2 regions of the Lysinibacillus sp. UGB7 genome follow, and region 2 is predicted to be linked to the other one. Evidence: riboswitches for the same ligand, from Rfam matches in the RefSeq annotation. Region 2 holds a riboswitch; the other holds the start of a gene.

Region 1 (5,042 bases), on a different contig from region 2:
AGAAGGCTAGGTTTGTTAGTTAAAAAAGAGTCTTTACTAGTAGTTAATTTTGTTACTTTAGGTTTTTTTGATGTGCTACATTATGGAAATTTATTTTTAAGGAATATGGTTGTTTCTCGAATTTTTCTCCTCACGTAGCATAGAAATCCCCATTAAGTAAGATGCTATCTACAGCGTACTGTAGTTTTTTTAACATTGTCTACTTAAAGGGGATAATATTCGTTTTTTACTTTAAAACATTAATTTTGCTATTTAAAATTTGCCTTTTGATTGTCTTTCAGCCATTTCAACAAGTCGTTTCGTAATTTCCCCACCTACTGAACCGTTTGCGCGAGAAGAAGCTTCTGGCCCAAGCTGTACGCCGAATTCTTGTGCTATTTCATATTTCATTTGATTAACAGCTTCTTGTACACCTGGAACTTGAAGTTTATTTGAGCTTCGATTATTTGTAGCCATATTTCTCACCTCCTTGTGATATTAGAATGGTCGATTGTTTGGTTTTCATACATTTTAAAAAGAGATATATGCGCAAGCTAAACACGAAAGCCAGGTAATATCTAATTGCGTGAATTTAAAATAGTTAGTTAGCTTAAAAATGCAATTACCTCTGTTATAATTAAGCCTAGTATTCATTTCACATAGAGTGAAGTTGCGGTTTCAATGGAAAAATCAGGAGGGTTTTAGATGACGGATAATGATATGTTGATTCGTTTAAGATACGCATTAGATATAAAAAATACAGAGATGGTAGAAATTTTTGAACTAGGCGGTATGAGCTTTACAAAAGAGGATGTATTGAACATGCTGATGAAAGTGAAGGATGAGGAAGAAGCACCCGAAAATTTCATTAAATGTAATAATAAAATGTTCGAAGCATTTTTAAACGGTTTTATAATTTTTAAAAGAGGGCCTCAACAACCAAAACCTGGTCAAGCAGTAAGTCCAGCAGTGCCTGTTAAGACTACAGAAAGTCCTAATAATATGCTATTAAAGAAAGTCAAAATTGCACTAGCACTAACAAGTGAAGATATGCTTGAGATTTTATATGAAGGTGGCGTCACGGTATCTAAAGGTGAACTAGGCGCTATTTTAAGAAATCCAAGTCATCGCAACTACAAAGAGTGTGGCGATCGATTTGTGAGAAACTTCTTAAAAGGCTTAACGATGAAATATAGAGGTTAAAAAAGACGCAGCTAGATGTATCAGCTGAGTTGAGCGGGGAAATTTATTGCAAATTCAATTAAGAAAGGAGCTATCTCACCCATTGAGACAGCTCCTTTTGTGTTGCTATAAATCATATTGTATCACCATAAATATGATAACCATTATTTAGTAAGTGTTATAACAGGCAGTTGTAACAACAAAGAATTTAAAAATTGTTCTTGAGACCGTTGACAAATTGTGACGAAATTGTGTACACTTAAGTTGACACAAAGTTGTCACAAAAGGGGAAAGTAAATGTTCACGAATAGAGGGGTGCTTTATGATCTATTTTGATATTATTCTTATTGCTATTGCATGTGTGAGTACGCCACTTATAGTTGCGGTTATGTTGGATATTTTCTATGCTGAAAAAAAACAGGTTCGTTTTTCATTACGCCGTACTTCGTTATGGTATGTGTCTGTTTTTGCGCTATCTTTCATACCATCCGTATTACTTGTCATGCAAAATGTATAAATTCTTGCTTCATCACTTAGGGGTAAGTGAAAAGCAAAAAATAAATAGAGCAGCTAGAACGAATAATAAATTCGTTCTAGCTGCTTTTATTTTTGTTTCGATACAGATAATAAAATAGTAATGTTTTCACTGTTTGTAAAGTTGGAGTAAACTAGTGATAAAATATGTGTATTTTTATATAGTTATATTTACTGATTTTACCTATTATGTTAATTAAAGTTTGTAATGATAGGCGAATCTACTGAAGAGTAGAGACGCAAAGCTACAGGTCTAAAGCATTAATGCTATGACGGCTGGGTTGCCAAAGATCGCTAATTATAAGAAATTATTGCTAGTGTATATTCTTTTGTAGCCTATTTCTTTTTGAAATGGGTTTTTATTGTGCACAACTAATGGAACACTCCAATTGATGTTGCATGCTATTCGTGCACACGCCAATACTCTTTTTATTTAAGCAACACAAGAACATTGACGTAAGTGATGTTCTTGTGTTGTTTTATTTACTTGCCTTAAATTCCACATGAGTTAAGAATGAAAAGTGTTTCTAGTGAATAAGATTTCTATTAAATAGATGTTTTTTCCTATCTATTATTTTTCTTAAGGTGGGATTTTTGTGAAAACCTTTTTTCTACTGGTATTAGGTATTATCTATTTGATGCTAGCAAATGCAATGGAAGCAGCTATAGTAAGAGGTAGCTATTTCATTATTGGATTGAGCTTATTTACGGTAGGAGCATTTCGTTATGTTAAGGGGAAAGTTAGGTCTTTCAGAAGGAATGCTGAAATGAAAAGAGAAAGTGAAGAGGAATTAATGAATATTCCGCATACCCAATGCACAATATCGAGTGATTGCTTACAGGCGCTCTTATTAAACGAACCAACGAATACACTTTTGCTTGCTCAAAAAGAAGATTGGGAAGCAGAAGTGACGAAGAAAGAAATACAGTTTAATAAAATATACGAAGTTTCTATAGTAGAGGATGACAATATTATAATTGCTAGTACTAGAAATGGATTATTAAGTGGGTCATTAATTGATGGAGAGCAAATTATTTCAGGGGACACAGAAGAGGTAGAGGAAGAATCTGATGATACAGTATCTCAACTAGCTTTAAAAATAGTGGTGGATAATTTATCGACACCCGTTTTAGAATATGTATTTATGACAAATAGCAAACCGATATCAAGAGAAGAGGATGCATATAGTGAAGCATTGGAGTTATGCGAGCAGTGGTATAGAAAGATAAGTATCATTATCAAGCGTTACGAACTTGAAAGAGTACCTATTCGAAATTGGCAATGAAATAATTTGTTTTTGAAGACCATTTCCATGAAAAATAAACAGGCTGTCTCGAAAGACTATTTCGAGACAGCCCTGTTTTTTAAATTTTAAATTTCTGTAGTTGTGTGTTTAGCTCTTCCGCCATATTTGCCAACTGATTTGCACTTTTTGAAATTTCGTCCATGGTTGCTGCTGTTTCCTCAACAGTAGCTGTAGTTTCTTCTACGCCAGCAGCAGATTCCTGTGAAATAGATGCCATTTCATCAATAGCAACATTTATAGATTCGGAACTTTGCATAATTTGATTTAAATTTCCTGAAATGACATGAATATTGTCAATCATATCTTTGACAGCAACAGAAATATGATCGAATGTTTCATTTGTTTGATTTAGTTGTGCTGTTCCTTCTTTTACTTCCTCATAACCTGATTGCAGGGAATTTGTCACATGGCCTGTTTCACTTTGAATACGATTAACAATGGTTGATATGTCCGTCACAGAGAACTGTACTTGTTCTGCAAGCTTGCGTACTTCATCGGCAACAACGGCAAAGCCTTTTCCATGTTCTCCAGCACGTGCTGCCTCGATTGCTGCATTTAACGCAAGTAAATTTGTTTGGTTTGAAATCTCATCAATAACAGAAATAAGTTTTGAAATTTCAGCAGATTGCTCGTTTAAGCCTTCTACTTTTTTCACTGAATCTAATACAATTTCATTAATCGTAGCCATTTGTTGCGTTGAACGTACCATTAAATCTTTTCCTGTAGTAGTTAAGCTTTGTACATGTACTGAATGCTCTTGTAATTCCTTGCCTTCTTGTGTTGTGTCCTGAATGCGGCGTTGGAACGTTGTCATTGTTTCTGCTAAATCGCCGGCGGTTGATGCTTGTGTTTCTGTTCCCGAAGCCAGTTCTTGCATCGTAACGGTAATTTGCTCCGTACCTGTTTGGACCTCATTTGAAGATTGAGCCAGTTCTTCACTACTAGCCGCCACATTCTCTGATACAGAGTGAATAGTGCTTATCGTTGTGTTTAGTTGCTCATTCAATTCATTTGCTGAAAGCATTAATTGGCCAATTTCATCTCGATGAGTGATTGGCAGTGGGGCGTTTCGTAAATTTCCATCAGCTAATTCCCTCATGCGGTTTGAGACAACTTTAATAGGTTTAGAAATGCGGCTTGCTGTACTAATGGCTATTAGGATTCCTACTATTGTCAATAGTGTATTGACAATTACGCCAATTGTTTTATTGTTTGAGCTTGTTGAGACAACCTCATTGCCGATTGCTGTAATATCCTCAGCGCGTTTAGTTGCTAATCCTTCATAGCCTTTTCGTACTTCAGTTACAAGATGATTGATAGCAGTTAAATTATCTAATGCTAATTGTTTATTGCCACTTTTATAGACATCAAATACTTCACTATTTACTCGATTGCTCCATTCGCGAGACATTTCTACTATTTTTCCACGTTCAGTGCCATTGTCGTACTGTTCAATAATGCGGTTGCTTTCTTCAGCAATTTGACGGTACTCATTAAAAGTATCTATGTATTGTTCCTCTCCTGATACAACATAGCTTAAGGCTGCAGATAGCCGGACACTCGTAGACATCGCTAAATTTTTACTAGCTGTTAATACAGCCAAATGTTCTTCAATAAGTTCTTTTGCTTGTTGTTCCATCTTATTATTAGAAATATAGGTGTAGCTTGTAAAACATATTACTAGACTTAACAAGACGATAAATGCACTTAAAATACGAGCTTTGAGTGTTTTGAATTGAAACAAACCAATCATTTTTTCCCATCCTTTAATTGCTCCATAAAATAATGAGGAGCTTTAAAATTAAAATTTTTAATTGTTATAGTACAATTATTATTTTATACCTATTTTTATAGAAAAATAAGACTTTTTAATCGGAATTTTAAAAATAGTTTTTTTAGTATAAAGCTTTAGAAAGTTAAGATCGCTAACTTCTATTTTATAGTTAAATGTATGTAGTGGTATGTCGATTGCAATGTATTTAAGTAAACTAATGTGAAAATTCTCACCTCTAATTTTAGCTAAATAACAATAGAGAAAAC
Region 2 (5,042 bases):
AGATATTGAAGTTATCTACAAAGATGTTCAAGGTGCATTCTACCATATGAAATATCCATTAGCAGATGGTTCAGGATACGTGGAATTAGCGACAACACGTCCAGAAACAATGCTAGGTGACTCAGGCATTGCGGTTCATCCGAAAGACGAGCGCTACCAACATTTAATTGGAAAAACAGTTATTCTACCGATCATTGGCCGTGAAATTCCAATCGTAGCAGATGACTACGTAGATATGGAATTTGGTACTGGGGTAGTAAAAATGACACCAGCCCATGATCCTAACGACTTTGAGGTCGGCAACCGTCATCACTTAGAACGCATTCTTGTGATGAACGAAGATGGGACAATGAATGAGCTCGCTGGCAAATATAACGGAATGGATCGTTTTGAATGCCGTAAGCAAATTGTTGCCGACTTACAAGAGGCTGGTGTGTTAATCAACATCGAAGAGCATATGCATTCAGTAGGTCACTCTGAACGTTCTGGTGCTGTTGTAGAGCCGTATCTTTCAGCACAATGGTTTGTTAAAATGCAACCACTTGCTGATGCTTCATTAGCGCTACAACAAGACGAAGAAGGCAAAGTGAATTTCGTTCCAGCTCGCTTTGAAAACACATATTCTCGCTGGATGGAAAATATCCGTGACTGGTGTATTTCACGCCAATTATGGTGGGGCCATCAAATTCCAGCCTGGTATCACAATGAAACGGGTGAAATTTATGTGGGTAAAGAAGCACCAGCAGACGCAGAACATTGGACGCAAGATGAAGATGTCTTAGATACATGGTTCTCAGCTGCACTATGGCCATTTTGTACAATGGGTTGGCCAGACGAGGCAAATGAAGAGTATAAGCGTTACTACCCAACAAGTACGCTTGTAACAGGCTATGACATTATTTTCTTCTGGGTATCTCGTATGATCTTCCAAGGTATTGAATTTACTGATCAACTTCCATTTAAAGACGTATTAATCCACGGTTTAGTACGTGATGGAGAAGGTCGTAAAATGAGTAAATCGCTAGGTAACGGTGTAGATCCAATGGACGTTATTGAAAAATACGGTGCCGATTCGTTACGTTACTTCTTAGCAACAGGTTCATCACCAGGGCAAGACTTACGTTATACAACAGAAAAAGTAGAATCAGTTTGGAATTTTGCTAATAAAATTTGGAATGCTTCTCGTTTCGCGTTAATGAATATGGACGGCATGACATATGATGAAATCGACTTAACTGGCGAAAAATCAGTGGCCGATAAATGGATCTTAACTCGTTTAAATGAGACAATTGAACGTGTGACATCGCTTGCTGAGCGATATGAATTCGGTGAAGTAGGCCGCGAGCTTTACAATTTCATCTGGGATGATTTCTGTTCTTGGTATATTGAAATGGCGAAATTACCAATGAATGGTGAAGATGAAGCAGCGAAGAAAACTACTCGTTCTATTTTAGCTTACGTATTAGATCAAACAATGCGTCTATTACATCCATTTATGCCATTTATCACGGAAGAGATCTGGCAACACTTACCACATGAAGGTGAGTCTATTACAGTGGCTGCATGGCCAACTGTACGCACGGATCTTCATTTTGCGGATGAAGCGGACAATATGAAGCTCCTTATGGATATTATACGTTCAGTGCGTAATATACGTGCGGAAGTAAATACGCCAATGAGCAAAAAAGTACCATTATTCATTTCTGCAAAGGATGCAGCTACGGTTGCCGTTCTTGAAGCAAATAAAGCATATCTTGAAAAATTCTGTAACCCTGAGTCGTTAACAATCGGTGAAGGCTTAGAGACTCCTGATCAAGCTATGACAGCAGTCGTGACTGGTGCTGAGCTATTCCTTCCACTTGTAGGTCTCATTAACCTAGAAGAAGAAATCAACCGTCTAGAAAAAGAATTAGAAAAATGGGCAAAAGAAGTGAAGCTTGTTAGTGGTAAGTTGTCAAATGAGAAATTTGTTTCAAAAGCCCCAGAAGTTTTAGTCAATGCAGAACGTGAAAAATTAGCAGACTATGAAGATAAACATGCTGTAGTATTAAAACGCTTAGAAGAACTAAAAAATATGTAATCATATAAGGCAGTGGATGACGAATAAAGTCATCCATTGTTTTTTCTTTTTTTGAATCAAAAGGTACATAATGATTTTGGGTAAATTAAATAGTAGGATTTAAAATGATTAGTATAATAAGTGAAGGCAAACCATTCAAAAGGGTGGAATGCAAAACCTAGGGTCTAAAGCGAAGAGATATACAATCTTTCATGCTAGGATGGCCTGGTTGCCAATTGATGAGATATTTATAAAATCTATGCCTTTCATAGTAACTTGTAAAACACACACAAACACACTTTAGTAGTGATTTTCTGTGTGTTTTTAAATTGTGTACGAATTGTGTGGGTGCCAGGCACCTTTTGTACTAAAATAGAGATATCGCAGTTAGAGGGAGTGTTTCTTGTGTTTTCATCGATGAAAGCTTGTACAGATTTTATTTTTACATTAAAGGCAGTAGACCATAAGCGTGCGCCACTCGTTATGATGCGCGAAGTTTTAGCACGTTTGGATAATCCACAGGAAAAGCTACAAACGATTCATATCGCAGGTTCAAACGGCAAAGGTTCAACGGTAACTATGATGCGGGAAATATTAATAGAGGCTGGATACACTGTAGGGACTTTTACATCTCCACATTTAGAGTGTGTCAATGAACGAATGACTATTAATGGAAAACAGATTCCAGACGCACAATTTTTAAGGTATATGAACAACATTGCTGCAATCGTTGAGACGAATTATGATGGGGACTATCCTAGTTTTTTTGAGGTCGTAACACTTATCATGTTCCAGTATTTTGCGGAGGAAGCCGTTGATTTTGCACTTATTGAAACGGGTCTTGGTGGCCGCTTAGATGCAACGAATGTTATTACGCCACTAGTGTCAATCATTACGACCATTTCATTGGAGCATACAGCGTTTTTAGGAGATACTTTTGCGAAAGTAGCCTTTGAGAAAGCAGGCATTATAAAAGAAGGCGTGCCTGTAGTAGTAGGTGTAAAAAATGGCGAGGCATTTGCAGTTATTAAACAAGCTGCACTAGAACGTCATGCTGAATGTCACGTTATTGGAAAGGACTTTATCGTAAATGCAAATAAGCAAGAAGTTGCTATGCAGCACTTTAGTTACCGCAAAGCCGATGTTGAGATAAACGATATTCAGTTGAAAATGGCTGGACCACATCAAGTAGCTAATGCAAGCCTGGCAATCACTGCTATACTATTATTACAGGAAAAGGGACATCTTGAAGTATCACAGACATCCATACTTCATGCATTGCAAAAAGCGCAATGGCCAGGCCGCTTTGAACAATTTACCGACAATATAGTACTAGATGGCGCCCATAATTCAGAAGGCACAGCTGCTCTAATTCACACACTACAAGTTGTATATCCCAATCAACATTATGGGTTTATTTACGCAGCGTTATCTGATAAAGATCATGCGCATAGTATTGCTTTAATGGATGCAGTTGCAACAGCTATGTCATTTACACAAATAGACCTACCGAATGCTATGCCTGCAGTAAAATTAGCTGCTTTGTCACAACATCCCGATAAGGAATATAGTGAAAATTGGCGGGATATGGTCCGTGCAGTTATACAAAAAAAGAAGGAACAAGATATTGTGGTCATTACAGGTTCGCTCTATTTCATAGCTGAAGTGCGACAATGGCTACAGGAGGAAGAGCGATGATTCCGAAATTTGATATTTATAAAGAAAAGTGGGCTGTAAAAAGCGATGATGTCATCAAACCAGGTCTTGCTGCGATTGAAGAAGCATTGGCGCTTGTGGGCAGTCCAGAGAAAAATCTGCAAATTGTCCATTTAGCTGGCACGAACGGCAAAGGCTCAACACTTACATTCATAGAGTCAATTTTAAAGGAACATGGATTACGTGTTGGCAAATTTATGTCTCCTTGCATTTTAGATGTTCATGACCAAATTCAAGTAGCGAATCGACCTATTTCAGCTGAAGAGATGGACCGGGTGTTTCAACAAATGCAATTAGCGGGACTGAGTGGTAAGTTAACAGATTTTGAGCTCCTTACTGCTGCGGCATTTTTACATTTTGTTAATAGTAATGTGGATGTGGCTATAATCGAAGCAGGGATGGGTGGTTTATTGGATAGTACGAATGTGGTGACGCCAATTGTTTCGATTATTCCGAGCATCGCGTTAGAGCATACGACCTATTTAGGTAATACTATTGAGAGTATTGCTCATCATAAAGCAGGTATTATTAAGCAGCACCAGCCTGTTATTATCGGTGATCTACCGCTTGAAGCGAAGGCAGTTATCTATGAAAAAGCACGTATGAAACAAGCGACTGTTCTTGAACTAGGTCATCAATTTAATGTAGAGCATACGAAGCATGGTGAGTGTTATACGAATGATGAAAACGGTTTGCGTATAGCCAATCTATTGCGAAAAATGAAAGGGCCGCATCAAGCAAATAATATGGCCCTAGCCATTACTGCGTTTTTTGAAGTGGCAACTGCATTGGATGTACCAATAAGTATACAAGGTATTCAAAATGGTATTAATAAGGCGAAAATATTAGGGCGCTTTGAAGAAATCATGCCCTATATTATATTAGACGGTGCACACAATCCAGCGAGTGCGGAAAAATTGGTCGCTACAATTCGGCAGGAATTCCCAGAGGAGATGATTACTTTCGTTATGGGCATTCTTGCAGATAAAGATGTAAAAAAGGTACTCAATCAGTTAGAACAAGTGAGTGATTGCTTTTATTTTGTTGATTTCTACAATCCGCGTGCCATGTCGGCAAAAGATATGGTGGAACTCTCTAGCGCTTCTCAAACAGAAGTGTTAAGTGATTATGTTCAATTTTTACAAACACAATCGGAAAATAACTGCAGAACTGTAGTATCTGGTTCATTGTACTTATTAACAGAAGTACGTAACAGATTAATTGGAAACAGCTAAAGTGTGGTTCTGTAGCCACACATCATGAGAAG

The links. Region 2 has a riboswitch for cyclic di-GMP ahead of ACOMCU_RS06220 (bifunctional folylpolyglutamate synthase/dihydrofolate synthase). Riboswitches for the same ligand answer to the same signal wherever they lie in the genome.
Region 1: it holds a riboswitch for cyclic di-GMP, as region 2 does, so the genes downstream of both, ACOMCU_RS18675 (hypothetical protein) here and ACOMCU_RS06220 (bifunctional folylpolyglutamate synthase/dihydrofolate synthase) in region 2, are expected to answer to the same signal.

The regions. Positions count from the first base shown of each region.
Region 1 covers NZ_JBMGUV010000022.1:85,018-90,059, forward strand. Annotated here, with positions in the region: gene ACOMCU_RS18655 (hypothetical protein) at 1-10, shown strand, start outside; gene ACOMCU_RS18660 (alpha/beta-type small acid-soluble spore protein) at 253-456, opposite strand; gene ACOMCU_RS18665 (DUF1456 family protein) at 685-1,182, shown strand; gene ACOMCU_RS18670 (hypothetical protein) at 1,484-1,678, shown strand; cyclic di-GMP riboswitch class I at 1,900-1,984, shown strand; gene ACOMCU_RS18675 (hypothetical protein) at 2,292-2,981, shown strand; gene ACOMCU_RS18680 (methyl-accepting chemotaxis protein) at 3,061-4,755, opposite strand.
Region 2 covers NZ_JBMGUV010000004.1:189,217-194,258, reverse strand. Annotated here, with positions in the region: gene ACOMCU_RS06225 (valine--tRNA ligase) at 1-2,080, shown strand, start outside; cyclic di-GMP riboswitch class I at 2,196-2,296, shown strand; gene ACOMCU_RS06220 (bifunctional folylpolyglutamate synthase/dihydrofolate synthase) at 2,465-3,757, shown strand; gene ACOMCU_RS06215 (bifunctional folylpolyglutamate synthase/dihydrofolate synthase) at 3,754-5,010, shown strand.